Regions from separate parts of the Burkholderia vietnamiensis LMG 10929 genome, predicted to be linked through region 1. Evidence: predicted binding sites of a transcription regulator. Region 1 holds the regulator's gene; the other holds the start of a gene.
The links. Region 1 encodes LexA, which represses DNA repair genes until DNA is damaged. Its sites were predicted from a motif close to ACTGTATNNNNATACAGT; they were not measured.
Positions count from the first base shown of each region.

Region 2: AK36_RS05095 (VRR-NUC domain-containing protein) is a predicted target of LexA. The motif match lies at 3,513-3,530, and genes of this name have one in related genera.

Region 1 covers NZ_CP009631.1:2,504,214-2,512,011, forward strand. The annotation lists gene cysT (sulfate ABC transporter permease subunit CysT) at 1-803, opposite strand, end outside; gene AK36_RS21285 (sulfate ABC transporter substrate-binding protein) at 950-1,987, opposite strand; gene lexA (transcriptional repressor LexA) at 2,252-2,899, shown strand; gene AK36_RS21295 (hypothetical protein) at 2,926-3,264, shown strand; gene AK36_RS21300 (DUF2939 domain-containing protein) at 3,294-4,001, shown strand; gene AK36_RS21305 (universal stress protein) at 4,113-4,610, opposite strand; gene nodI (nodulation factor ABC transporter ATP-binding protein NodI) at 4,936-5,850, shown strand; gene AK36_RS21315 (ABC transporter permease) at 5,857-6,690, shown strand; gene AK36_RS21320 (hypothetical protein) at 6,739-7,161, opposite strand; gene AK36_RS21325 (permease) at 7,374-7,798, opposite strand, start outside.
Region 2 covers NZ_CP009630.1:1,123,279-1,131,076, forward strand. The annotation lists gene AK36_RS05090 (ATP-dependent DNA helicase) at 1-1,808, opposite strand, end outside; gene AK36_RS05095 (VRR-NUC domain-containing protein) at 1,805-3,502, opposite strand; gene AK36_RS05100 (MipA/OmpV family protein) at 3,611-4,489, opposite strand; gene AK36_RS05105 (ATP-binding protein) at 4,711-5,022, opposite strand; gene AK36_RS05110 (CBS domain-containing protein) at 6,325-6,756, shown strand; gene AK36_RS05115 (PRC-barrel domain-containing protein) at 6,804-7,310, shown strand; gene AK36_RS05120 (DUF4142 domain-containing protein) at 7,326-7,798, opposite strand, start outside.

The DNA.
Region 1 (7,798 bases):
AGCGTGTTGATCAGCAGCAGCATCAGGAACGACACGACCAGCATCACGACCGCCAGCGCGGTCGCGCCCGCGTAGTCGTACTGCTCGAGCTTCGTGATGATCAGCAGCGACGTGATCTCGGACTTCATCGGCACGTTGCCGGCGATGAAGATCACCGACCCGTACTCGCCGAGCGCGCGCGCGAACGCGAGCGCGAAGCCGGTGAGCAGCGCGGGCAGCACGGCCGGCAGCACGACGCGGCGGAACGTGAGCCAGCGCGACGCGCCGAGGCATGCGGCGGCCTCCTCCTGCTCGCGCTCGAAATCCTCGAGCACGGGCTGCACGGTGCGCACGACGAACGGCAGCCCGATGAACGTCAACGCGACCAGCACGCCGGCCGGCGTGAACGCGATCTTGATGCCGAGCGGCGCGAGATACTGGCCGACCCAGCCGTTGGTCGCGTAGACGGCCGCGAGCGAGATGCCGGCGACGGACGTCGGCAGCGCGAACGGCAGGTCGACGATCGCGTCGACGACGCGCTTGAACGGGAACGTGTAGCGCACCAGCACCCACGCGACGAGAAAGCCGAACACGGCGTTGATCAACGCGCCGCCGAGTGCGGCCGAAAACGTCAGCCGGTACGACGCGAGCACGCGCGGCGACGTGACGGCCGCGACGAACTGGTCCCACGACAAGGTCGCGGTCTTGAGAAATGTGGCGGCGAGCGGAATCAGCACCACGAGGCTCAAATACGCCACCGTGATGCCGAGCGTCACGCCGAAACCGGGCAGCGCGCTCGGCTTGCGAAAGATGTACGTCGTCATCGGATGCTCTTGCTGGGTCGATGCTGCTCATGGGCCCGACGCATATGCCGGCGCTCGGAATCGCGCGCCGGCCCGTCGGGTATGCGGCGCGCTGTCGTGGCGCGCCGCTGTCGTTATCGTGTGCTGCGTGTCGTTACTGCGTGGCGTTATTGCGGCTTGTAGATCGAATCGAACACGCCGCCGTCCGCGAAATGCGTCTTCTGCGCATTCGTCCAGCCGCCGAACGTGTCGTCCACCGTGTACAGCTTGAGCTTCGGGAACTGCTTCGTCAGCTCCGCCGGCACGTTCTTCGAGCGCGGCCGGTAGTAGTTGCGCGCGGCGATCTCCTGGCCCTGCGGGCTGTACAGGAAATTCAGGTAGGCCTCGGCCAGCTTGCGCGTGCCCTTCTTGTCGACCACCTTGTCGACCACCGCGACGGGCGGCTCGGCGAGGATGCTCACCGACGGCACCACGATCTCGAACTTGTCGGTGCCGAATTCCTTGATCGACAGGAACGCCTCGTTCTCCCACGCGATCAGCACGTCGCCAATGCCGCGCTGCACGAAGCTCGTCGTCGCGCCGCGCGCGCCGGAGTCGAGCACGCCTGCATTCTTGTAGAGCTTCGTCACGAACTCCTTCGCGCTCTGCTCGCTGCCGCCCGGCTTGTGCACCGCGTACGCCCACGCGGCCAGATAGTTCCAGCGCGCGCCGCCCGAGGTCTTCGGGTTCGGCGTGACGATCGAAATGCCGGGCCTGGTCAGATCGTCCCAGTCCTTGATGCCCTTCGGGTTGCCCTTGCGCACCAGGAACACGATCGTCGACGTGTACGGCGATGCGTTGTCCGGCAGGCGCTTCTGCCAGTCCTTCGCGACGAGCCCCTTGTTCGCGAGCGCATCGATGTCGTATGCCAGCGCGAGCGTGACCACGTCGGCCTGCAGCCCGTCGAGCACCGAGCGCGCCTGCGCGCCCGAGCCGCCGTGCGACTGCTTGAAGTTGACCGTCTCGCCCGTCTTCGCCTTCCATTCCTTGCCGAACGCCTGGTTGTAGTCCTGGTACAGCTCGCGCGTCGGGTCGTAGGACACGTTCAGGAACGTCGTGTCGGCCCATGCGTGCGAGGCGATGCCGAGCGCCGCCGCCGCGCCCAACGCCAGTGTTGCGATCAGGCGCCCCGCTGCGCCGCCCAGCCCCGTATTGCGCTTCGCCATCATTGGTTCTCCAGTGTCGTCGGTGTTGCGATGTCGGGCCAGTCTAACGAACGGGTTACATTATTAAAAATAATCGTTCTTCATTTTTTAATACTCAAAAGTGCTAACGCAGACTGGGCGGACGGTTGCGGCGGATGAACCGGCGTCGGGACGTCGCAAAACGACGGCGGAATCGGCGCGATCGCATCGAACCTCAAGTAACACTTGAAATTCGCGAAGTACTGTATAAAAATACAGCTCACTGTCTATCCATACAGTTGAGCCATGACCAAACTCACCGCACGTCAGCAGCAAGTGTTCGACTTGATCCGCCGCGCGATCGAGCGCTCGGGTTTCCCGCCCACGCGCGCCGAGATCGCCGCCGAACTGGGCTTCAGCTCGCCGAATGCAGCCGAGGAGCACCTGCGCGCGCTGGCGCGCAAGGGCGTGATCGAGCTGGCGGCAGGCGCCTCGCGCGGCATCCGCCTGCTCGGCATCGACGACATGCCGCACCAGTTCACGTTGCCGCACGCCGGGCTGATGCAGTTGTCGCTGCCGCTCGTCGGCCGCGTCGCCGCCGGTAGCCCGATCCTTGCGCAGGAACACATCTCACAGCATTACGCGTGCGATCCGGCGCTCTTCACGAGCAAGCCCGACTATCTGTTGAAGGTGCGCGGCCTGTCGATGCGCGACGCCGGCATTCTCGACGGCGACCTCCTCGCGGTGCAAAAGCGCACCGAAGCGAAGGACGGCCAGATCATCGTCGCGCGGCTGGGCGACGACGTCACCGTCAAGCGCCTGATGCGCCGTCCCGGCGGCATCGAGCTGATCGCGGAGAACCCGGATTACGAAAACATCTTCGTCAAAGCCGGCAGCGCGGAATTTGCGCTGGAAGGCATCGCCGTCGGGCTGATCCGCTCGGGCGAACTCTGACAATCGGTCTCGCTGAGGAGAACACCATGGAACGCCTGTCCCGTCTGCTGCCTTTCCGTCAATTCGGCCGCCTGCGTCACCTGCGCGGCCGCACGCCCTGCGCGCCGCTGTCCGCTGCGGCGCCCGCAGTGAGCGAAGAAGTCGCAGTCGAACGGCAGGCGTCGCTGCTGCCGTCGGCGCTGCCCGCATTCGCGCGGGTCTCGCTGAATGCCGGCCTGAATCATGCGGAACCGGCGCGCCGCGCACCGGTGCGCGTCTATCACGGCCGCTCGCGCCTGATCATGGTGGGGACGATCGACGCCGTCTGCCGGATGATCGACCGTTGCATCGCCGAGGAACGATCGGCAGCGCACCACGGTCTCTGAGGGCGGAACCCATCCGCACCGGAGGCATCGTGACTGGATCTGCGGGCCGCGTCCGGCGGCTCAAGCCGCTACTGATCGCCGTGCTGATCGTCGCCGTATTGGCGGCGATCGGTTACGCATATGCGTCGCCATACGTGGCACTCGGCCGGCTCAAATCGGCAATCGATGCGCGCGATGCGCAGGCGGTCAGCGAGTACGTCGATTTTCCGTCGCTGCGCATCAGTCTGAAGCAGCAGGTCACGGAAGAATTGATGCGCCGGATCGACGCGGTGAAGAAGAACAATCCGTTCGCGGTGCTGGGCGCATTGATCGGGTCTGCGTTGATCGGCCCGCTGGTCGACGCGTACGCGACGCCGGAAGGTGTTGCAGCGTTGATGAGCGGCATCCCGCCGCGCGGTAGTCCCGGCGAACGGCCTCCCGAATGGGCCGGCTCGCCGTCGAGGTCGCCGTCAGGCACCGCGCCAGCCAGCGCGCCGGCTGTGCCACCGTCGAGCGCCGGCAGTCCAGCGAGCGTGCCGGCAGCCGCCAGCGGCGCCACCTCGGTCCCGGTGCCAGCTCCCGCCCCAGCCGGCGCGAGCGATCCCGGTCGGACACAGCAAACGAGCGCGGGCTACCGCAATATCGACGAGTTCGTCGTGACGTACCAGCGCAGCGCCGACGGCACACGCTACGCGGCGATTTTCCACCGCTTCGGCCTGTTTACGTGGAAGCTCGCGGCAATCGACCTGCACGGCTGAGCGCGCGTTGCCGGTAGGCGGTGCCGCGGATGCGGCACACGGCACGCGCTCATCGCGAAGCCAGCGAGCTGGTCATGCGGCAAACGCGTGCATCCTCGTGCCATTAGCCCACTATTTACCGCTCGCGGTAGCCGCCTCGCGCTCGCGTGCGATCTCGGCCTTCTGCTCCTGGGCCGACGAACATGCGACGAGGATGCTGCAGTTCACGCGATCGAGCAGTAGCGTGTTGCCGGCCCCCATCCACCATCTCGACAATCCGCTTCGACAGCGATGGCCGACGACGACGAGGTCGGCGCCGATCTCGGTTGCGAGGTTCGCGATTTCGTCGATCGGGTAGCCGAACGCAAAATGACCTTCGGCCTGCACGCCGCGCTCGCGCAGCCAGTTCACCCCTTCCTGCAGGATCTCGCGCGCGGTTTCTTCGAAGCGGCCGCACGCGACATCGGTCAGCAGTCCCGCGCTCTGCGCGATGCTCGAGCGCATGTCGACGACCGACAGCAAATGCGTTTCCGCCTTCAGGTCGAGCGCGAGATTCGCGCCGCACCGCAGTGCCTTGCGTCCCTCGAGCGTGCCGTCGTAGCAAAGCAGAATCTTGTTGTAGCTAGCCATGAAACCTCCCGGTCGCGACTACGTGCGCTATGCAATCATCATGGTGCGCCGCAATCCAACGCGCAAGGGATGGAAAACGCTGATTCGCCGCACCACGCGCGTCGGCAATGATGCAGCGCACGATTCGTGTGCGCATCCGACGCAAACCGCAGGCCCGCGCTGAAGCGGCGCGGTCGATGCACTAGAATGGGTCGTCCGTGCCGTCAGCGCGGGCACGCGAGCCATGTCCGTGTGACCGGCGACAGTCCGAGCCGTTCGCATACGGCGCGTGGCATCCGCCGAGCCGGCCGGCGCGGCGGCGCCCGTTCACAACGACACCCTGCCCATGTCCGTTGCACCGATCGATTTCCGGAACGTCGAAAAACGCTATGGCGACCGACTCGTCGTCAACGACCTGTCCTTCCACGTCGAGGCCGGCGAATGCTACGGGCTGCTCGGCCCGAACGGCGCCGGCAAGACCACCACACTGAAAATGCTGCTTGGCCTCGTCTATCCGGACGCGGGCGCCATTTCGCTCTGCGGCGAGCCGGTCCCGTCGCGCGCCCGCCATGCGCGCCGGCGCGTCGGCGTCGTGCCGCAATTCGACAATCTCGATCCGGACTTCACGGTCCGCGAGAACCTGCTCGTGTTCAGCCGCTATTTCGGGATCTCCGCGCCGGCCGCGCGCGCACTCGTGCCGCCGCTGCTCGAATTCGCGAAGCTGGAGAACAAGGCGGACGCGCGCGTCGGCGAGTTGTCGGGCGGCATGAAGCGGCGCCTGACGCTCGCGCGGGCGCTCGTGAACGATCCCGACGTGCTGGTGCTCGACGAGCCGACGACCGGCCTCGATCCGCAGGCGCGGCACCTGATGTGGGAACGCTTGCGCTCGCTGCTCGCGCGCGGCAAGACGATCCTGATCACGACGCACTTCATGGAAGAAGCCGAGCGCCTGTGCGATCGGCTGTGCGTGATCGAGGAAGGCCGCAAGATCGCCGAAGGCGCGCCGCACGCGCTGATCGAGTCGGAGATCGGGTGCGACGTGATCGAGATCTACGGGCCGGATCCGGTCGCGCTGCGCGACGAGGTGGCGCCGTTCGCCGAGCGCACCGAGATCAGCGGCGAAACGCTGTTCTGCTACGTGAGCGACCCCGAACCGCTCGCCGCGCGGCTCAAAGGCCGTGCGGGATTGCGCTATCTGCACCGTCCGGCCAATCTGGAAGACGTGTTCCTGCGGCTCACGGGCCGCGAAATGCAGGACTGACCGACCATGGACGTTCGCAACTATTCCGCCTCCACATCGTCCGCCCCGCCGCGCGAAACGCGCTTCGCGATCGCGCTGCCCGCGAATGCGACCAACTGGATCGCGGTGTGGCGGCGCAATTATCTGGTGTGGCGAAAGCTCGCGCTCGCGTCGCTGTTCGGCAATCTCGCCGATCCGATGATCTACCTGTTCGGGCTGGGATTCGGGCTGGGGCTGATGCTCGGGCACGTCGACGGCGTGTCGTATATCGCGTTCCTCGCGGCCGGCACGGTCGGTTCGAGCGTGATGATGTCCGCGAGCTTCGAGTCGATGTATTCGGGCTTCTCGCGCATGCACGTGCAGCGCACGTGGGAAGCAATCATGCACACGCCGCTCGCGCTCGGCGACATCGTGCTCGGGGAGATCGTCTGGGGCGCGAGCAAGGCGCTGTTGTCGGGCGCCGCGATCATGCTGGTCGCCGGCCTGCTCGGCTATGCGCGGTTTCCGTCGATGCTCGCGGCGCTACCGGTGATCGCGCTCGCCGGCCTCGCGTTCGCGAGCACCGCGATGATCGTCACCGCGCTCGCGCCGTCCTACGACTTCTTCATGTTCTACCAGACGCTCGTGCTGACGCCGATGCTGCTGCTGTCCGGCGTGTTCTTCCCGATCACGCAGTTGCCGCCGCTCGCGCAGCACGCCGCGCATCTGCTGCCGCTCGCGAACGCGGTCGAACTGATCCGGCCCGCGATGCTCGGCCGGCCGGCAACCGACGTCGGGCTGCACGTCGCGGTGCTCGCCGCCTATGCGCTCAGCGGCTTCGTGGTGTCGGCGTGGCTGTTCCGGCGGCGGATGATGCGCTGACGCGCACGCGCATACCGCGCCGGCCGGTGTGCCGAGCCGACGACGACGTCACTCGTCGTCGTCGCTCCACGGAATTTCGACGTCGGTCAGGAACGCGACGGTCGCCAGCGGGCCGCCTTCCTGACGACCGAGCTTGCCGTCCGCGCGATGCCACTCGACGCGGAACTGCGTGCCGGGATCGTCGGCGATCAGATAGACCGCGCGCAATTCCTCCGCGTCGGCCTCGGCTACCGGACCGTCGAACGACACCAGCATCTTTTGCGGCCACAGCCCGTTGACCGGGTCGTAGATGCGATCGCCGTGCGGAATCTCGATGCTCGCTTCGACGCCGATCGTGGCGGACGCTTCGATGATCATCGTGCCGAGCGCGTTCAGCACGGCCGTGGCGCGTGCGGAATTGGCCTGGCGGATCGCGAGATCGCCGCGCGTCAGCGCCTTTTCGAGTCGAGGATGAATCTTCGGTTGGGTCATGCGTTTTCCTGTTTGCTTCTTGTAAAGGGCACCGCACGCGTGTAGCGGCGGCGCCGGGTGAATACGAGGCGCGGGCGGCGCGCCGGCCGGCCGGTCACCGGGCACGCGCACACGGCCGGCTCGCTGGTCCGCATGGGCGGCTGTCGCGCGCGGCTACTGCGGTGACAGCGGCGGCAGCAGCGAGCATCCGCCAATACGGCGCCGGCCGCCGGTCAGAACCCGAACGCGATCGCGAGCAGCCCGCTCACGACCCCGAACACGACGACGAGCACCGAGACGATCGCCAGCATGTACGGCTTGAAAGAGCGCGCGAGCATCGCGAGCGACGGCACGCTGATCGGCGGCAGCGTCATCAGCAGCGCGGCGGCCGGGCCGACGCCCATGCCGAGCGACAGCATCGCCTGGATGATCGGCACCTCGCCGGCGGTCGGGATCACGAACAGCGTACCGGCGACCGCGAACGCGACGATCCAGCCGAGATGGTTGCCGATGTCCGGACCGATGTGCGGGAACAGCCACGCGCGCGCCGCGCCGAGCAGCAGCACGAGCACGATGTATTCGGGCACGAGCCGCACGGCCATGCGCGCGAGCAGCTTCACCCAGCGGACGAACGGATTGCCCGCGGCGGCCTGCTCGG
Region 2 (7,798 bases), on a different replicon from region 1:
GCGATCAGATCGACGATCGGCTCGAGCGAGCGGTCACGATCGCGCCAGCGCGTCGACACGTGGCTCGCCACGCGCACCGTCAACTGCTCGGCGCGAAACGGCCCTTCGACGTCGAGCCAGCCCGTGTCGGCCGGCAAGCCGAGCGTGTCGCGATAGAACCGGAACGGGCTCAACGTGCCGGAAAACAGCACGGTGGCGCGGGCGGCCTCGTAGCGCGGCGCGAGAAAACCGGCCGGTATCACGTTGCGCACGCACAGCGTCGACTGGATGCGACGGCGGCGCGCAGCCGGCACGAGCGCATCGACCGTGTCGAGTGCCGCCTGACGCGGCAGCGGCTCGCCGTGCAAGGTCGCGTCGAAGATCGACGCGCTGTCGAATGCGTCGGCGAGCACGCCGAACTGGATCGCATCGAAATGGAAGCGCAACAGCGCGTCGTCGTTCGCGCGCGGCGCATCGGTCAGGTGCTCGCCGATCGTCGCCACGAGGTTCTGCACCGCGGACACGAGCCCCGCCGGAATAGCCGGGTACGCCGCATAGCGCTCGGCCTGCGCACGATTGAGCGCGCCCCACGCGCGCGCGAGCCGGTCGAACGCCTTGCGCAGCGTCGGCGGCGCCGCTTCGCGCGCGGCGGCAAACGCGAACGGATCGAGCGACGCGCTGTACATCCGCCGGGCGCGGTCGAGCAGGTTGTGCGCCTCGTCGACGAGCACGCCGACGCGCCACTGGTTCTGCTGTGCGAGTACATGCAGCATCGCGCTGCCGTCGTAGTAGTAGTTGTAGTCGCCGATCGCCATGTCGGACCAGCGCGCCAGCTCCTGCGCGAGGTAATACGGACACACGTCGTGCGCGAGCGCGGCGGCGCGCACGGTATCGCGATCGAGCAGCCCCGCGCCGATCGCGGCGTCGCGCGCGGCCGGCAGCCGGTCGTAGAAGCCCTGCGCCAGCGGGCACGACTCGCCGTGACACGCGCGATCGGGATGCTCGCATGCCTTGTCGCGCGCGACGAGTTCGAGCACGCGCAGCGGCAGCGCCGGCGTGCCGGCACCGAGCGTCCTGGCCGCGTCGAGCGCGAGCGCGCGGCCGGGCGTCTTCGCGGTCAGGAAGAACACGTGATCGAGCTTGCCTTCGCCGCACGCCTTCAGCATCGGAAACACGGTGCCGAGCGTCTTGCCGATCCCGGTCGGCGCCTGGGCGATCAGGCAGCCTTCGTCGCGCGCCGCGCGATAGACGGACACGGCCAGCTCGCGCTGCCCGCTGCGGAACTGCCCGTGCGGGAAGGTCAGCGCACGCAGCGCCTCATCGCGGGCCGCACGATGCGCGGCCTCGCGCTCGGCCCAGCCGACGAAGCACGCGCACTGTTCGGCGAAGAACGCGGCGAGCGCCTCGGCGCTCAGCGTTTCCGTCAGCACCGTTTCGCGCTCGGACACGATGTCGAAATAGACGAGCGCGACGTCGATTTCGGCGAGGCCGCGCGTCGCGCACATCAGATGCGCATAGACCTTCGCCTGCGCCCAGTGCAGCGCGCGATGGTTGGCCGGCATCGCGTCGAGGCTGCCGCGGTAAGTCTTGATCTCCTCGAGGCGGTTCGCGACCGGGTCGTAGCCGTCCGCACGCCCGCGCACGGTCAGCGTGCCCCACGTGCCGGCGAGCGCGATTTCGGTTTCGTAGCGTGCGCCGCGCGCCGACGTGACGGCGCCGTGGCCGGCGATGCCTTCGAGCGCGGTCGGCGCGGGCGTGAAGCGCAGGTCGAGATCGCCGCGCCGCGCGGTGAACTCGCACATCGCCCGCACCGCGACGACGTAGCTCATGCGGACAGCCCTGCCGCTTCGGCGTGTTCGACGCCGGCGCCCGCCCATTCGACATCGACGACGCGCACCGGGATGCCGTGCGCCACGCAGTACGCGAGCCAGCGCGTCTGGTTGTCCTGCAGCCGGTCGCCGGGGCCCTTCACCTCGATCAGCTCGTAGCGCCGCTCGCCGGGCCAGAAGCGGACCAGATCGGGCAGCCCCGAGCGATTGCTGCGGATATCCGCGAGCAGGCGCGTGAACCACAGCCGCAAATGCTCGGGCGGCAAGCACGCAAGCGCGTCGTCGAGCAGTTCGTCGGTCAGCACGCCCCAGAACACGAACGGCGACTGCAGCCCCGTCTTGGTCGCATAGTGCCGACGGATCGTGTCCTGGTATGCGCCCGAGTCGAGCTGCGCGAAACAGGCGGCGAACGCGTCCGCGCGGCGCACCGCGAAATCGGGCGCGTGCAGGTCGGCCGGGCCGCGCTGGAACGGATGGAAGAAGGCGCCGGGCACGGCCGCGAACACGGGCTCCCAGCACAGCAGTCCGAACAGCGAATTGATCAGCGTGTTCTCGACGTAATGGACCGGCGCGCCCGGCTGCGCAAGATGGTCGCGCACCGCGTATTCGACGCTGACGGACGCGTCCGGGCGCGCCAGCACGAGCGTCTCGCGCGACACGGCCGGCGCGCTGCGCGCGCGTTCGACCGGCTGCCCCAGACGGCGCTGCAAGCGCGGCAGCATCCGCTCGACCCGCTGGCGTTCCTCGTCGCTTTCGAAGCGCTCGCGCGCGTCGAGCGCGAGCGCGAGTGCATCGGCGATGCGTTCGCAGCGTTCCAGCACGCGAATGCGCCGATGCCGGCTGCCCGGCCACGCGCTGCGCGCATACGCGTCGAGCGCGGCGTCCCAGTCGGCGCGGCGCTCGCAGGTCTGGCCGAGCGTGAACAGGAGTTTTGCGCGGCGCGTCGCGAGCCACGGCTGCGCGCATTCGACCACGTCGATCGCGTCGAGCAGCTCGTCGAACGGCAGCTCGTCCGGCCAGGCGTCGAGCGCCGCGCGGCACGCGTGCAGCGCGAGATACGCATCGACGTCGGCACGCTGCTGGAACGCGCGCGACGACGGCGCGAACGGCACGCTTTCGTACTGGAACACGCCGAGATCGGCGAGCACGAACTCGGTCCAGTCCTGATGAAGATTGCCGAAGAACATCAGCCGCAGCCGTTCGCACAGCGCGCCGACCGTCACCCGCAGCACGCGATCGTCGGCCTGGGCGCACCATGCGTCGAGCGGTTGCGCGACGTCGCCGTAAGCCGGGCGCAGGCGTTCGAGCCATTCCGGCTTGCGCTCGCCCGCATGCGCACCGAGCGACGGAAACATCTTCAGCAGATCGGCGCGCGTCGACAACGCGAACAGCGCGTCGAGCGTAAGCGCGGGCGCCGGATCGACCCAGCCGAGCGCGGCGAGCGGCGCGGCCGCGCCGAGCGGGCAGCCGATCTCGTCATACGCGAGCTTGCTCGCGCGGAAGTCCGAGCCGTTGCGCATCAGCATCCGCACGAGCAATGCGCGCGATGCCTGCGGCAGCCGCGCGAACTCGGCGACGAACGCGCGCTCGGCGGCGTCGAGCAGGTCGTCGTAGCGCTCGCCGAGCCACGCGAGCGCACGTTCGAAGTTGGTCAGGTAGTAAAACGCCGGAGGCGGCGGCGATGCAGGCGTCACGGGATCGATCACTGTACGTTTGTACAGGTCGGAATCATATCACCGTGACGCCGGATGCCACAGGCGCGCGCGGGTGCGTCATCTGCGCGCCGCGGCGTGCCGAGGCAATCAGAACTGGTAGTTGACCGACATGTCGAACACGCCGTTGGTCGACTGCTGTGTGATCGGGCTGCGTCTTGCGCGCCCGACCAGCTGCTCGATCGCGCCGTCCATCGTCACGAACCAGTTCTTGTTGACGAACCAGACCATCGTCACGCCGGCGCCGAACGACTTCATCCCCGCGCCCGACGAATAGGCCGGCAGCCCCGAACGCGCGGCTGCGCCCTGGTTCACGCCGAACCAGCTGTTCATGTAGCGCGAATCGGCGAACGATACGGTGGGCCCGGCAAACCAGAAGAAATGCTCGTTGCTGCCCGGCATCGGCATGTACGCGGAGAAATCGCCGACCCAGCCGTTCGAGCCGCCGATGCTGCGCCGCACGTCGGCGCGCAGCACGAGCGGGAAGTCCTTCGAGATCACGTAGTCGGCGGCCAGCTTCATCACCGGCGCCGCGTTGATGTTGTCGAGGCCGTTCAGATGGCCGAGGTCGTCGGCCGAGCGGCGCCCGAGGTCATAACCGACCGACATGCTCACGCGCCAGTTCGGCCCGCGCAGCACGTTCGCGCCGAGCCCCTCGCCCGTCGACAGGAAGAACAGGTCGCGATAGCGGATGTCGACGTTCGGGCCGCCCATCACCCGATAGCGATCGGAGCCCTCATAGCGCGGCTGCAGCGTCATCGCGGCGCCGACGCTCACCTGCCACGTCGGGATCGTGGGGCTGAAGATCTTCCGCAGCGGAACGCCCGCCGAATATTGCCATTCGCCGAGCGGCGAAGGCGTCTGGGCCGCCGCGTCGCGCGCGCCGACCGCGGTCAGCGCAGTGAAGGCGGACAGGCCGAACACCAGCCGGCGCATGCCGGGTGACAGCAACGGGCGGGCAACGGTCATCGGGGCAATCTCCGTCGGGTATGCGTATCGAACTCGAATCAAGATGAACTCTGATCAAAGCGCGTCGCGCGCTGCCGGCCAAGGCCGCCGGCAGCGGGCCGTGCGAACGTAGCGTGCGCTTAACAGCAAATATCCTACGCGACGCGCGCAAAGTCGCAAAGCGCCCGTTGAGCCGGGGCGCTTTGCCGGGATCCGGCGCAAGCCGGGGCTGAATGGCTGAATCAGAAACGCTCGACGTGATAGTCGCCGGCGAGCGCGGCCGTGCTGCGCGTGGACATCATGCGCGAGAAGCCGTCGGCGAGCCGGCCGAGCGCGAGCTGCTTCTGGCTGGCGTCCCAGTGCGTATACGTGTCGTAAGCCGACTCGTCGAACGACACCGTGACGGCAGCCGGCCGGCCGCTTGCGCGAAAGCCGATCTGCAGCACACCGCCCGGCAGTTCCTCGATGTGATAGCGCAACGAACGCGACTCGAAATAGCGGCCCAGCACCTGGGCGATCGCGCGCTTGTCCGGCGATTGCACGTGAATGTCCATGATGGTCCTCCTCTCAGTGAGCGCGCGGCCGGCTGCGGTGCGCCGCCCCCGCCCGGCATCCGTACCGGCGGCGGCCGCGACGGCGGGTCGCCTTGCGGCGGGCCGGCCGGCACGGGCGGGTCCACCGGATCGTCGTGCTCCGGCAGCGCCGGATCGGGATCGAGGTCGGGCGTGGGTTCCGGACGGTGCAGCAAGGATCGGCTGTTCATGTGGCTCCTGCGCGGCGGGTCGCGCGTGTCGATTGGCGCGGCGAGCGTGCGCAAACAGCGTGCCTGCTGGGCCTTGGTGGTCGTGTTTTTTGCGGCGGGCGATGCGGGCGGCGCGAGGTGGTATCGGTTGGTGAGCCGCTGCGGCGGGTTGCTGCGGAGCGCAGGGCTTGCGACGTGGGCCGTGCGCTGCGCGCGTTCGCGGCGACAAGCGATGAGCGCGCGCAGCGCGGCTTCGCGCAGAAGGTGCCGTCCCACGCAGCGCTCGTACGTTCCATTGAACTCGATAGATGCGCGGGGCGAGCTTCCTTGCGTCGAAACGCTCGCGCCACGTGCAGAAATCACCGCGTACCGTCGCCTCGCAGCGGCTTATTCGTCGGCGTTTTCCTTTCTTTGTCCCTTGGCGGATCGCGATGTATTGCCGCGTCCGCATGCGTGACGTCGCGACAAGCGACATCCCGCGCGCCGTATACAGGTACGGTCGTTGCGCCCTTCGATCCCGGAGGCTCGATCACTCGGGCTGGCGGCCGCGATGCCGTGTCAGCGGCCGCCGCTCCTTTCCGTCGCCGCATCAGCGTGTTGCGACGGCCGTGCCGGGAAGTCCATATCGACGAACCGATCGATGCAGGGCTCCCTGACAGCGCCCAACCCGCCCTCGGCGGCGCGAGCGCGATCGACGCCGCGACACCCTTCCGGCTCCGCGCGAACCACGCGCGCCGGGTGTCCTGACACCGCCGCCGCGATCACGGCTGACGGCGGCACCCGGCCCAGGCTGCGCGGCCACGCTGCGCCGGGCCGGACCGACCGGAGCAGACAGATGAAACGCATGGAACGTGCATGGAACGAGGTCAGCGGCGCCGCGGGCGTCGCGGCGCTCGCGGCCGTCGAGAGCGCGCTGGTGTTCGCCATCGTCGTGATGACGGGCGTCGGACACTGACGCACTGCTCGTCGAGCCGGCCGCGGCGGAAGCCGTGGAAGATGTACAAGCGCGCTGGCAAATTTGTCGCACCGCGCGACCCGTTCGCCGGCCGCGAGTGAACCGCGCGCGGCACGCATCCTGCTCCGCGCTCGTCTTGCTCTGAAAAAGGAGGCGTCCATGTATCGCGTCAACGAGATCATGTCGCGCGACGTCGTCTGCGTCGCGCCGAACGACACGATCCGCCATGCGGCCGAACTGATGCAGCGCTTCGACATCGGCGTGCTGCCCGTATGCGAAGGCGGCGAACTGGTCGCGATCGTGACCGACCGCGACCTCGCCATACGCGCGCTGTCGCATGGCCATTCGCCCGACACGCCGGTGAAGGCCGTCGCGTCGGCGCCGGTGCAATGGTGCATCGAGGACGACGGCGTCGGCGACGTCCAGCAGCGCATGGCCGACGTGCAGTTGCACCGGATGCCGGTCCTCGACGGCCAGCGCCGCGTGGTCGGCATCGTGTCGCTCGGCGACATCGCGACGCGCGCCGGCGGCCCGGCGCGCGACGAGCTGGCCAACACGCTCGAGGACGTGTCGCTGCCGCGCCGGCGCTGATGGCGGCTACCCAGGCACCCCCTATCGTTTCGACCAGGAGAACAGCGATGACAACCGACCGGGCGCCACGCGCGCATGCAGGGATCGTCGGCGATGACGGCCGCTCGACGGGCGGGCCGGGGCCGGACGTGATGGCCGCCGGCACGCTGCAAGACGATCGCGTGCTGACGATCGACGGCGACGACATCGGCAAGGTCACGCACATCATGCTCGATGTGCGCGCCGGCCGGATCGCGTATGCGGTCGTGTCGTCGGGCGGCTTTCTCGGCATCGGCGACAAGCTGCTCGCGCTGCCGTGGAACGTGCTGACGCTCGATGCGGCGCGTCGCTGCTTCGTGTTGCCGGTGCCGACCGAGCGCGTACGCGAGGCGCCGGGCTTCGACAAGGATCGCTGGCCCGCGATGGCCGATCCGGCGTGGGCCGAGGCGCTGCATGCGTACTACGGCGCGTCGCCCTACTGGCTGATCGAGGAAGGCGAAACGGCGCTCGATTCGCCGCCTTACGAGGCGTCGCCCGGCGGCCCGGAGAATGACGCGACGACCGGGCGGCAATGAGATGGAGATGGCGGCCTAACGCGCCGCAACGGACCGTGCAAGCTCGCGCGCCGCGCGAAGGTGTTCGTTGAGGGTGGGCAGCGCATCGGCCGCGAACGCGCGAAGCTGCGCGTCGCGGCCGTCGCGACGTTCGGCTTCGTAGAGCTTCACCGCCGCCTCCTGCGCCGTCGGCCCGGCGACCGACAGGTAGCCTTTGTCGAACGCCACGCCAGTTTCGGTGCGCAGCGCAGTGAGCGCCGGGTCGACCAGCATGCGCGTCTGCACGGGCACGCCTTTACGTGCGCCGAGCCGGCGCAGTTCGGCCGTCATGCGGCCGTAGTCGTCGACGATTCTGCGCGCGAACGCTTTCAATTGCGGATTCGACGAGCGCTCGAGCGCGAGCTGGCTCGCCTGCACCGCGGTCGTGCCGACGATGCCGGCCTTGTCGACGAACTCCGCATCGAAACCGGTGGGCCGTCGTGTCATGTCCGCCTCGTCGGGCGTCTCGC